Regions from separate parts of the Weizmannia sp. FSL K6-3076 genome, predicted to be linked through region 2. Evidence: a T-box and tRNA genes for the amino acid it is inferred to sense, from the RefSeq annotation. Region 2 holds a T-box; the other holds one or more tRNA genes.

Region 1 (4,423 bases), 1.4 Mb from region 2:
GGGCTTGGCATGGTGGTCATCGACTATTTGCAGCTGATTCAAGGAAGCGCCCGTTCCCGGGAAAACCGGCAGCAGGAAGTTTCTGAGATTTCAAGATCGCTGAAGGCGCTGGCGCGTGAACTTGAAGTGCCGGTCATTGCCCTTTCCCAGCTTTCCCGGGGCGTCGAACAACGGCAGGATAAGCGCCCGATGATGAGCGATATTCGTGAATCGGGAAGCATTGAACAAGATGCTGATATCGTGGCTTTTCTGTACAGGGAAGACTATTATGAACAGGACACGGAGAATAAAAACATCATTGAAATCATTATTGCGAAGCAGCGGAACGGCCCGGTCGGCACCGTCCAGCTCGCTTTTATAAAAGAGTACAATAAATTTGTGAACCTGGAACGGCGGTTTGACGATGCGCCTGTTCCGGCATAGCAAGTATCGATATGAAGCTTTTCCTTTTCGGGGAAAGGCTTTTTTTGTGCGTTTTACGAATAAAAACGCTGAAAAAATATATAAATGTTCGGATTTACATTGACTGTTGGCGGTTTAAGCTGGTAAAATGATGGATGGAAATCATGATTTGTAAAATATGCGGAGGTGCACTCAATGTCGTCAGTTGTCGTGGTAGGTACACAATGGGGGGACGAAGGAAAGGGAAAAATTACCGACTTCCTCTCTGAAAATGCGGAAGTGGTGTCCCGCTATCAGGGCGGGAATAACGCGGGCCATACCATCCGTTTTAATGGGGAAACGTATAAACTACATTTGATTCCGTCGGGGATTTTTTATAAAGACAAAATTTGTGTTATCGGAAACGGTGTCGTCGTCGATCCAAAGGCGCTCGTCGAGGAACTGGATTATCTGAACGGACGGGGTATTTCAACGGAAAACTTGCGCATCTCCAACCGTGCGCACGTCATTCTGCCTTACCATATTAAACTGGACGATGCAGAAGAGGAACGGAAAGGCAGCAATAAAATCGGCACGACGAAAAAAGGGATCGGCCCGGCGTATATGGATAAAGCAGCAAGGACCGGTATCCGGATTGCTGATCTGCTTGATTACGAAGAATTCAAAGAAAAACTGACGCGCAATCTTGAGGAAAAAAACCGTCTGTTTGAAAAAATATACGAAACGGAAGGCTTTACGCTGGAAGAAATTTTGGAGCCTTATTACGAATACGGCCAGCGCTTTAAACAATATGTCTGCGATACGTCGGTTGTTTTAAACGACGCGCTTGATGCGGGCAAACGCGTCCTTTTTGAAGGGGCGCAAGGGGTCATGCTCGATATTGACCAGGGAACTTATCCGTTTGTCACATCATCCAACCCGATTGCCGGCGGCGTCACAATCGGTTCCGGTGTCGGCCCGTCGAAAATCAACCATGTTGTCGGCATTGCCAAGGCTTATACGACACGTGTTGGCGATGGCCCGTTCCCGACAGAGCTTTTGGATGAAACCGGCGACCGGATCCGCGAAACCGGACATGAATACGGCACAACGACAGGAAGAGCGCGCCGTGTCGGCTGGTTTGACAGTGTTGTCGTCCGCCATGCGCGCCGGGTGAGCGGCCTGACAGACTTGTCCGTAAACCTGCTCGATGTACTGACCGGCATTGAAACGTTGAAAATTTGTGTCGCCTACCGCTATAAAGGGAAAGTGCTTGAAGCGTTCCCGGCCAGCTTAAAAGTGCTGGCTGAATGCGAACCGGTTTACGAAGAACTGCCGGGCTGGACGGAAGATATTACCGGCTGCCGTTCCCTTGATGAGCTCCCGGACAATGCCCGCCATTACCTAGAGCGCATTTCCCAACTGACCGGGGTTCCCCTTTCCATGTTTTCCGTCGGTCCGGACCGCCTGCAGACGATTGTGGTGCAAAGTGTCTGGCGGGTGTGACGGAAAACCCGGACGAATCGGATTTGGGCTGCCGGAAAAACGGTAGTGGAACCACGTCGAAAAGAAAACCGATGAAAAAGCATCATCGGGTGAGGTTGCTAAAAGCGATTTTCATCCCAGAATGTCCACTAGAACGGAAAAAACGGCGAGATCCCATAAAAGGGGTTTCTCGCCGTTTTTATATTGTTTTAAAGTGGGTCATGATTTTCCATCTTTTACGGCGGCCATGCTTGAAAATGAACATTTGCTGAAATTTCAATTGCCATTCACTTAAAAAATTTGTAGAAATGTGTTGCAAAATGGATGATAGATATGATAACATTACTTCTGTTGTTACAAAATGCACAATGGTCCCGTGGTGTAGCGGTTATCACGCCTGCCTGTCACGCAGGAGATCGCGGGTTCGATTCCCGTCGGGACCGCCATTTTTAATTATACATATTTGTTTTCGGTTCGGGCCCGGTAGCTCAGTCGGTAGAGCAAAGGACTGAAAATCCTTGTGTCGGCGGTTCGATTCCGTCCCGGGCCATTTACTAAAAAGCACTGCGATGACTTAGACTCTCGTAGTGCTTTTTTATTATATGGCTCTTCTAACCCGCCAGAATGGAAAACAGGATGCAAGCCGTATCCCCCGGCACTCTTGATAGATATTACCAGGGGGCATGGTTTCAGTAGAATTGGACAATTTTTATGCAAGTAAGTTAAAATTGTAATAGTATGGCTGCTGGAAGCTGCCTGTGAATCCTTTGATACAGAGCAGCAATGCTTCTGGATTTCCAGGGGCATTGCTGTTCGCCATGATGCGGGGAAAATGAGATTTTTTAGGAACATAAAGACTAAAGATGATAGAAAGTTGTAGATAGATGTCAATCAATGAGAATGGCGCATTTTAAATGAAGGAGTATGGACGATGGATAAAAAAATTTTGGTCGTGGATGATGAAAAACCGATTGCCGATATTTTGCAGTTTAATTTAACAAAAGAGGGTTATACGGTGTATTGCGCTTATGACGGTGAGGAAGCATTGGAAAAGGTGGAAGAGGTGCAGCCGGATTTAATTGTCCTTGATATTATGCTGCCGAAGCGGGATGGCATGGAAGTGTGCCGCGAAGTGCGGAAAAAATACAATATGCCGATCATTATGGTAACGGCAAAAGATTCGGAAATTGATAAAGTGCTCGGCCTTGAGCTCGGTGCCGATGATTATGTCACAAAACCTTTCAGCACCCGTGAACTGATTGCCCGTGTCAAAGCGAATTTGCGGCGGCACCAGCAGACGCCCGCGGCTCCGGGTGAGGAAGAGGAATCCAATGAAATTGCGATCGGTTCACTTGTCATTCATCCGGATGCTTATGTCGTCTCAAAACGCGGCGAGACGATTGAACTGACGCACCGCGAATTTGAGCTGCTCCACTATCTGGCGAAGCATATCGGGCAAGTGATGACGCGTGAGCACTTGCTTGAAACCGTGTGGGGTTATGACTATTACGGCGATGTCCGGACAGTGGACGTAACGGTCAGACGGCTCCGCGAAAAAGTGGAAGATAACCCGAGCCACCCAGAGTGGATTGTGACAAGGCGCGGTGTCGGCTATTATTTGCGCAACCCTGAACAGGAGTAGCCAAATGAATAAGGTGAAATTCTTCCAGTCTATTCACTTTAAGTTTGTCCTGATTTATATTCTGCTGATCGTCGTCGCGATGGAGATTATTGGGGTGTATTTTATCAATAAGCTGGAAAACCAGCTCGAGACGAATTTTAAAAAATCGATATACGACCAGGTCAATGTGCTTGAATACAGTATTGAAGACCTGTTGACGAAAAAGCAGAACCAGGCGGCGGATATTACGTTAAAAGTGAGGAAAGTACTGGGCGATTTTAAAAGCACGGATGTATCTGAAATCCGGCTGATCGACGCGCACAGCGGCGTTATTTTGGGTACTTCTTCCAATGACCAGAGCATTGTCGGCCAAAAAACAACCGAAGATATTGTCAAAAGCGTCCGTGTAACCGGCCAGCCGGAAGATCAGATTTATTTGGACAAGCAGACTGGCGACCGAATGTGGGTGCTGGCTTCCCCGATTAAAGCAAATGGTGAGCTGATCGGAATCATTTACCTTGTCTCCAAAATTGAAACGGTTTACCGCCAGGTGCAGGCGATTAACCAGATTTTTATGACAGGGACGGTTATTGCCGTACTGGTTACAGCCCTGCTTGGCATCATTACCGCACGCACGATTTCAAAGCCGCTCAGTGAGATCCGCAAGCAGGCGATGGCGATGGCACGCGGCAATTTTGCCCGGAAAGTCAAAGTGATCGGGAATGATGAGATCGGACAGCTCGCTTATTCGTTTAACCATATGACAAAAAAGCTGCAGGAGGCGCAGGCCAGCACGGAAGGCGAGAGAAGAAAACTCGACTCCATCCTGACCCATATGACAGACGGTGTAATTGCGACCGACCGGAGAGGAAGGATTATTTTAATTAACGAGCCGGCTGCCGAGATGCTGGATGTTTCACGTGAAACAGTGCTTTC
Region 2 (4,423 bases):
CTTCAAGGAAACGTTTCGTGGCGCGGCGTTTTTGCTGGATGGCGTTCAAGCCGCCCCGCGTTCCCCTGCCCGCCGGTAATGTCTTTGGCAGCAGGTCATAGCCGTACAGGCGCGCCACTTCTTCAATCAGATCTTCCTCAATCGTAATATCGCCGCGGCGGGTCGGCACAATAACGGTAAAACGGCCGTCTTCCCATGATGCTTCAAACCGGAGGCGTTTGAAAATACGGAGCACTTCTTCCGCTGAAATTTGCGTTCCAAGCACACGGTTGATTTTTTCCAGCGTAATGGTGACAACAGCCGGCTCAATATGCAAATGGTTTTCGGCAACCGTCCCGGCGAGCACTTCCCCGCCCGCATATTTGCTGATCAGCATGGCGGCCCGTTCTGATGCAGGCAGGACGCGGTTCGGATCAACCCCTCTTTCATAGCGGCTGCTTGCCTCGCTGCGCAGGCTGTGGTCTTTTGAAGCCGCGCGGATCGTTCCGGCATCAAAATAGGCGGATTCCAAAAGCACGTTTGTCGTCGTTTCGGTTACTTCTGAATTGGCGCCGCCCATGACACCGGCCATTGCGACAGGTTCAGTGCCGCTCGTAATGACAAGATGGACGTCTTTTAACGTGCGCTCCTGGCCATCGAGCGTCACCATGTTTTCGCCTTCATGCGCCATGCGAACGACAATTTCTTTGGAACCGAGCTTGTCATAGTCAAACGCATGCAGCGGCTGGCCGTATTCGAGCAAAATATAGTTCGTAATGTCGACCACATTGTTGTGCGGGCGGATTCCTTCTGCCATGAGCCGTGCCTGCATCCAGAGCGGGGACGGGCCGATTTTCACATTGCGGATGACTTTTAATGTGTAAAGCGGCGCCGCTTCTTTTGCATCGACGCGGACCGAAATGGCATCACAAGCTTTATCGGCTGCTTCCTGCACTTTTGTTTCCGGCAATTTCACATCTTTCCCGAGTATCGCCGCCACTTCGTAGGCAACGCCGAGCATGCTCATGCAGTCCGCCCGGTTCGGGGTGAGGCCCAGTTCGATAATGGTATCATCCAATCCTAAAAGCGGCAGCACATCCTGCCCCGCTTCCACATCATCCGGGAACACATAAATGCCGTTTGCGTACTCTTTTTGGACGAGCTTGCTTTCAACACCGAGTTCCTGCAGCGAGCAGATCATCCCGTTCGACTCCTCGCCGCGCAGTTTCGAACGTTTGATTTTCACATGCCCCGGCAGCCAGGCGCCCGGTTTGGCAACAGCAACTTTCTGCCCTTTATCGACGTTTGGCGCGCCGCAAATAATCTGGACAGGCTCGCCTTCCCCGATATCGACCAGGCATTTGTTTAATTTATCGGCGTTCGGATGCTTTTCTTTTTCCAATACATGCCCGACAACGACATTTTTAATGCCTTCCCCCTTAAATGCCACGCTTTCGACTTCAATGCCGGTCCGCGTAATTTTTTCAGCCAATTCTTCCGGCGAAATGCCGTCCAAATCCACATATTCCTGCAGCCATTTATATGAAACAAACATGTTTGACCCTCCTTATTCTTGTACGGAAAACTGCCGTAAAAAACGAATGTCATTTGTATAAAAGTGGCGGATGTCATCAACGCCGTATTTCAGCATCGCAATCCGCTCCGGCCCCATGCCGAATGCAAAACCGGTATATTTTTCCGGATCAAAGCCGGACATCCGTAATACGCGCGGGTGGACCATGCCGGCGCCCAAAATTTCAATCCAGCCGGTGCCTTTGCATACATGGCAACCGTGCCCGCCGCACATCTTGCATGAAATATCCATTTCAACACTCGGTTCGGTGAACGGGAAAAAGCTCGGGCGCAGCCGGATTTCGCGGTCTTCGCCGAATAATTTTTTCGCAAATACTTCCAACGTCCCTTTTAAATCGGCCATCGTGATGTTTTCGTCAACAACCAGCCCTTCAATTTGCATAAACTGGTGGGAATGTGTCGCATCATCATTGTCGCGGCGGTACACTTTCCCCGGGCAGATGATTTTGACCGGCCCTTTGCCGTGATGCTTTTCCATTGTCCGCGCCTGGTTCGGTGAAGTATGGGTCCTAAGCAGCATTTCATCGGTTATGTAAAAGGTATCCTGCATATCGCGTGCCGGGTGCCCTTTCGGCAGGTTCAGCGCTTCAAAATTGTAGTAATCGGTTTCCACTTCCGGCCCCTCGGCAATGGTATAGCCCATCCCGATAAACAAGTCTTCGATTTCCTCAATGACTTTTGTAAGCGGATGGTGGCTGCCTGCTTTTACCGGGCGGCCAGGCAGCGTGACATCAATTTTTTCGGATGCCAGTTGCCTCTCGACGGCTTCTGCTTCCAATGCCGCCTGTTTCTTTTCAATACCTGCTTGAATGGCGGCACGCACTTCATTGGCGAGCGCGCCCATTTTCGGCCGTTCTTCCGCTGGCAGCTTCCCCATGCCGCGCAAAACTTCCGTAATCGGGCCTTTTTTGCCGAGATAGGCGACACGGATCCCGTTCAGCGTTTTTAAATCAGCAGCCTCTTCAATTTTGGCAAGCGCTTCGGTTTGCAGTGCTTTCAACGTTTCTTCCATTTTTTGTACCTCCTTTAGGTTTTGGGCGTTAAAAAAGCCCCGCCCTGGAAAAGGGACGAGGCTAATGGTTCGCGGTACCACCCTAGTTAACATAACTAAATTATGTTCGCTTCATTTCAATAACGGCTTTTAACCGTCCCGCCTTTACATTGCAAGCAATGGTCCAAGCGGCAACTCGAGGGGTGAACTTCGCTTCATTTCCCCATAAAAATGCTTCCAGTCTGCGGCATTTTCTCCCTGCATGGCGAAGATCAAGCTACTTTTCCCTGTCATGGTTTTTATCATTTTTCAGTTATTTTTTATTATAGCGGGAAATGCCCGCAATTTCAAACGGAAAGTGAAAATAGGCATGGGTCCGGCCGTTTTGGCACGGAATATTTCCCGTTTTCCGCAATAAATGGACGCTTTGGCCACGCGGTTGTCCCTGTTTATCCTGGCCAAACAACGCAGCCGCCCTCATGAAAAATCGTCTGCCTCGATTGCCTTTTGGCGCCTATCCTGAAAAATGGTGCCGGCTGTTTTTCATCTTCTTCTGGTGCCGCGTTCACCGCATGGATAAGGCCTGCTTTTCTGCCTCAAACACGGGGCAGCAAAGGTGGCATCCATTATTTCCGCCAAAGGTTACGCCCGCATTGCAAAGTCATACATTAAAATGCCGGCTGCCACCGCAACATTTAGCGACTCGCTTTTGCCGAAAATCGGGATGGACAAATTTTGTTCCGTTAGCGCAAGTAAGCTAGGGTGTACGCCGCTTCCTTCATTGCCAACAAGGATCGCAAAGGCATCACCTGGATTTACTTCGCGAAACGTTACGCCGTTTTCAAGCGCTGTTCCGTAAACCGGCACTGCCGCTTCGTTCAGTTTTTCAATCCACATGTTTAAATCGCCTTTTAAAAGCCCGACGTGGAGATGGCTTCCTTGTGCCGCACGCAACACTTTCGGGCTGTACGGATCCGCCGTGCCCTTGCCGAAAATAACGGCATCAAACCCGGCTGCGTCCGCCGTCCGGATCATCGTTCCTGTATTGCCGGGATCCTGCACGGCATCAATTAAAAGATAACGCCTGCCGATGATTTTGGACGGCTGTTTTTTCATCCGGCACACGGCAAAAATGCCTTGCGTCGTTTCTGTATCGGCAAGCGTTTTGCTGATTTCATGCGTGACAGTGGTTACCGGCACCCCTTCCGTATTCCAGCGGTTTGGCAGGTCCACGCCTTCTTCAACAATAATTTCTGTCACTACTTCTTCTTTCAGCGCTTCTTCGACGAGATGGAACCCTTCCAGCAAATAAGTAAATGTTTTTTCGCGTTCTTTTTTCGCGGTGAGTTTTTTCCAATGCTTTACTTGCGGATTTTGCAAGGATTGTATGTATTTCAACGTGTTTGCTCCCTTTTCGTTAAGTTTTCCTTGGAATAGTATACATAAAAATTGTGGCCATGTGAAATGCTAGCAGTGAAAGTGATCAAAGGAGCTGAACCGAAATGGATTTGGACTTGCGGAAAGCAGTCATTCACAATGTAAAAGAGGACACGCAAGATCAGTTAAAAGATACGATTGTCGATGCCATTCAAAGGGGCGAAGAAAAAATGCTCCCGGGGCTCGGCGTCCTCTTTGAAATCATTTGGAACCATGCGGATACACAGGAACAAAAAATGATGCTGGAAACGCTCGAGCAGGGGCTGAGCCAGGCGTAACAAGGGAGCGGAAAAAGCCGCTCCTTCTATATGTGCACCGGCTCTTCCAATCCGTTTACAGTTGCAATGAATGACGGCAAATTTCTTTTATGCCACCCGTAACCAATCAGCACTTTGTTTAATCGGAAAACAGCCGTACCATCCG

The links. The T-box of region 2 lies ahead of pheS (phenylalanine--tRNA ligase subunit alpha). A T-box ahead of a tRNA ligase gene usually reads a tRNA of that ligase, here a tRNA-Phe.
Region 1: it encodes a tRNA-Phe, which carries the amino acid that the T-box ahead of pheS (phenylalanine--tRNA ligase subunit alpha) is inferred to sense. The anticodon was not compared.

Annotation. Positions count from the first base shown of each region.
Region 1 is NZ_JBBOWU010000001.1:3,472,485-3,476,907, reverse strand. It holds gene dnaB (replicative DNA helicase) at 1-423, shown strand, start outside; gene NSS95_RS16435 (adenylosuccinate synthase) at 598-1,887, shown strand; tRNA gene NSS95_RS16430 (tRNA-Asp) at 2,237-2,312, shown strand; tRNA gene NSS95_RS16425 (tRNA-Phe) at 2,344-2,416, shown strand; gene yycF (response regulator YycF) at 2,798-3,508, shown strand; gene walK (cell wall metabolism sensor histidine kinase WalK) at 3,513-4,423, shown strand, end outside.
Region 2 is NZ_JBBOWU010000001.1:2,108,950-2,113,372, forward strand. It holds gene pheT (phenylalanine--tRNA ligase subunit beta) at 1-1,534, opposite strand, end outside; gene pheS (phenylalanine--tRNA ligase subunit alpha) at 1,547-2,584, opposite strand; T-box leader at 2,633-2,866, opposite strand; gene NSS95_RS10070 (TrmH family RNA methyltransferase) at 3,206-3,961, opposite strand; gene sspI (small acid-soluble spore protein SspI) at 4,066-4,278, shown strand; gene NSS95_RS10080 (hypothetical protein) at 4,305-4,423, opposite strand, start outside.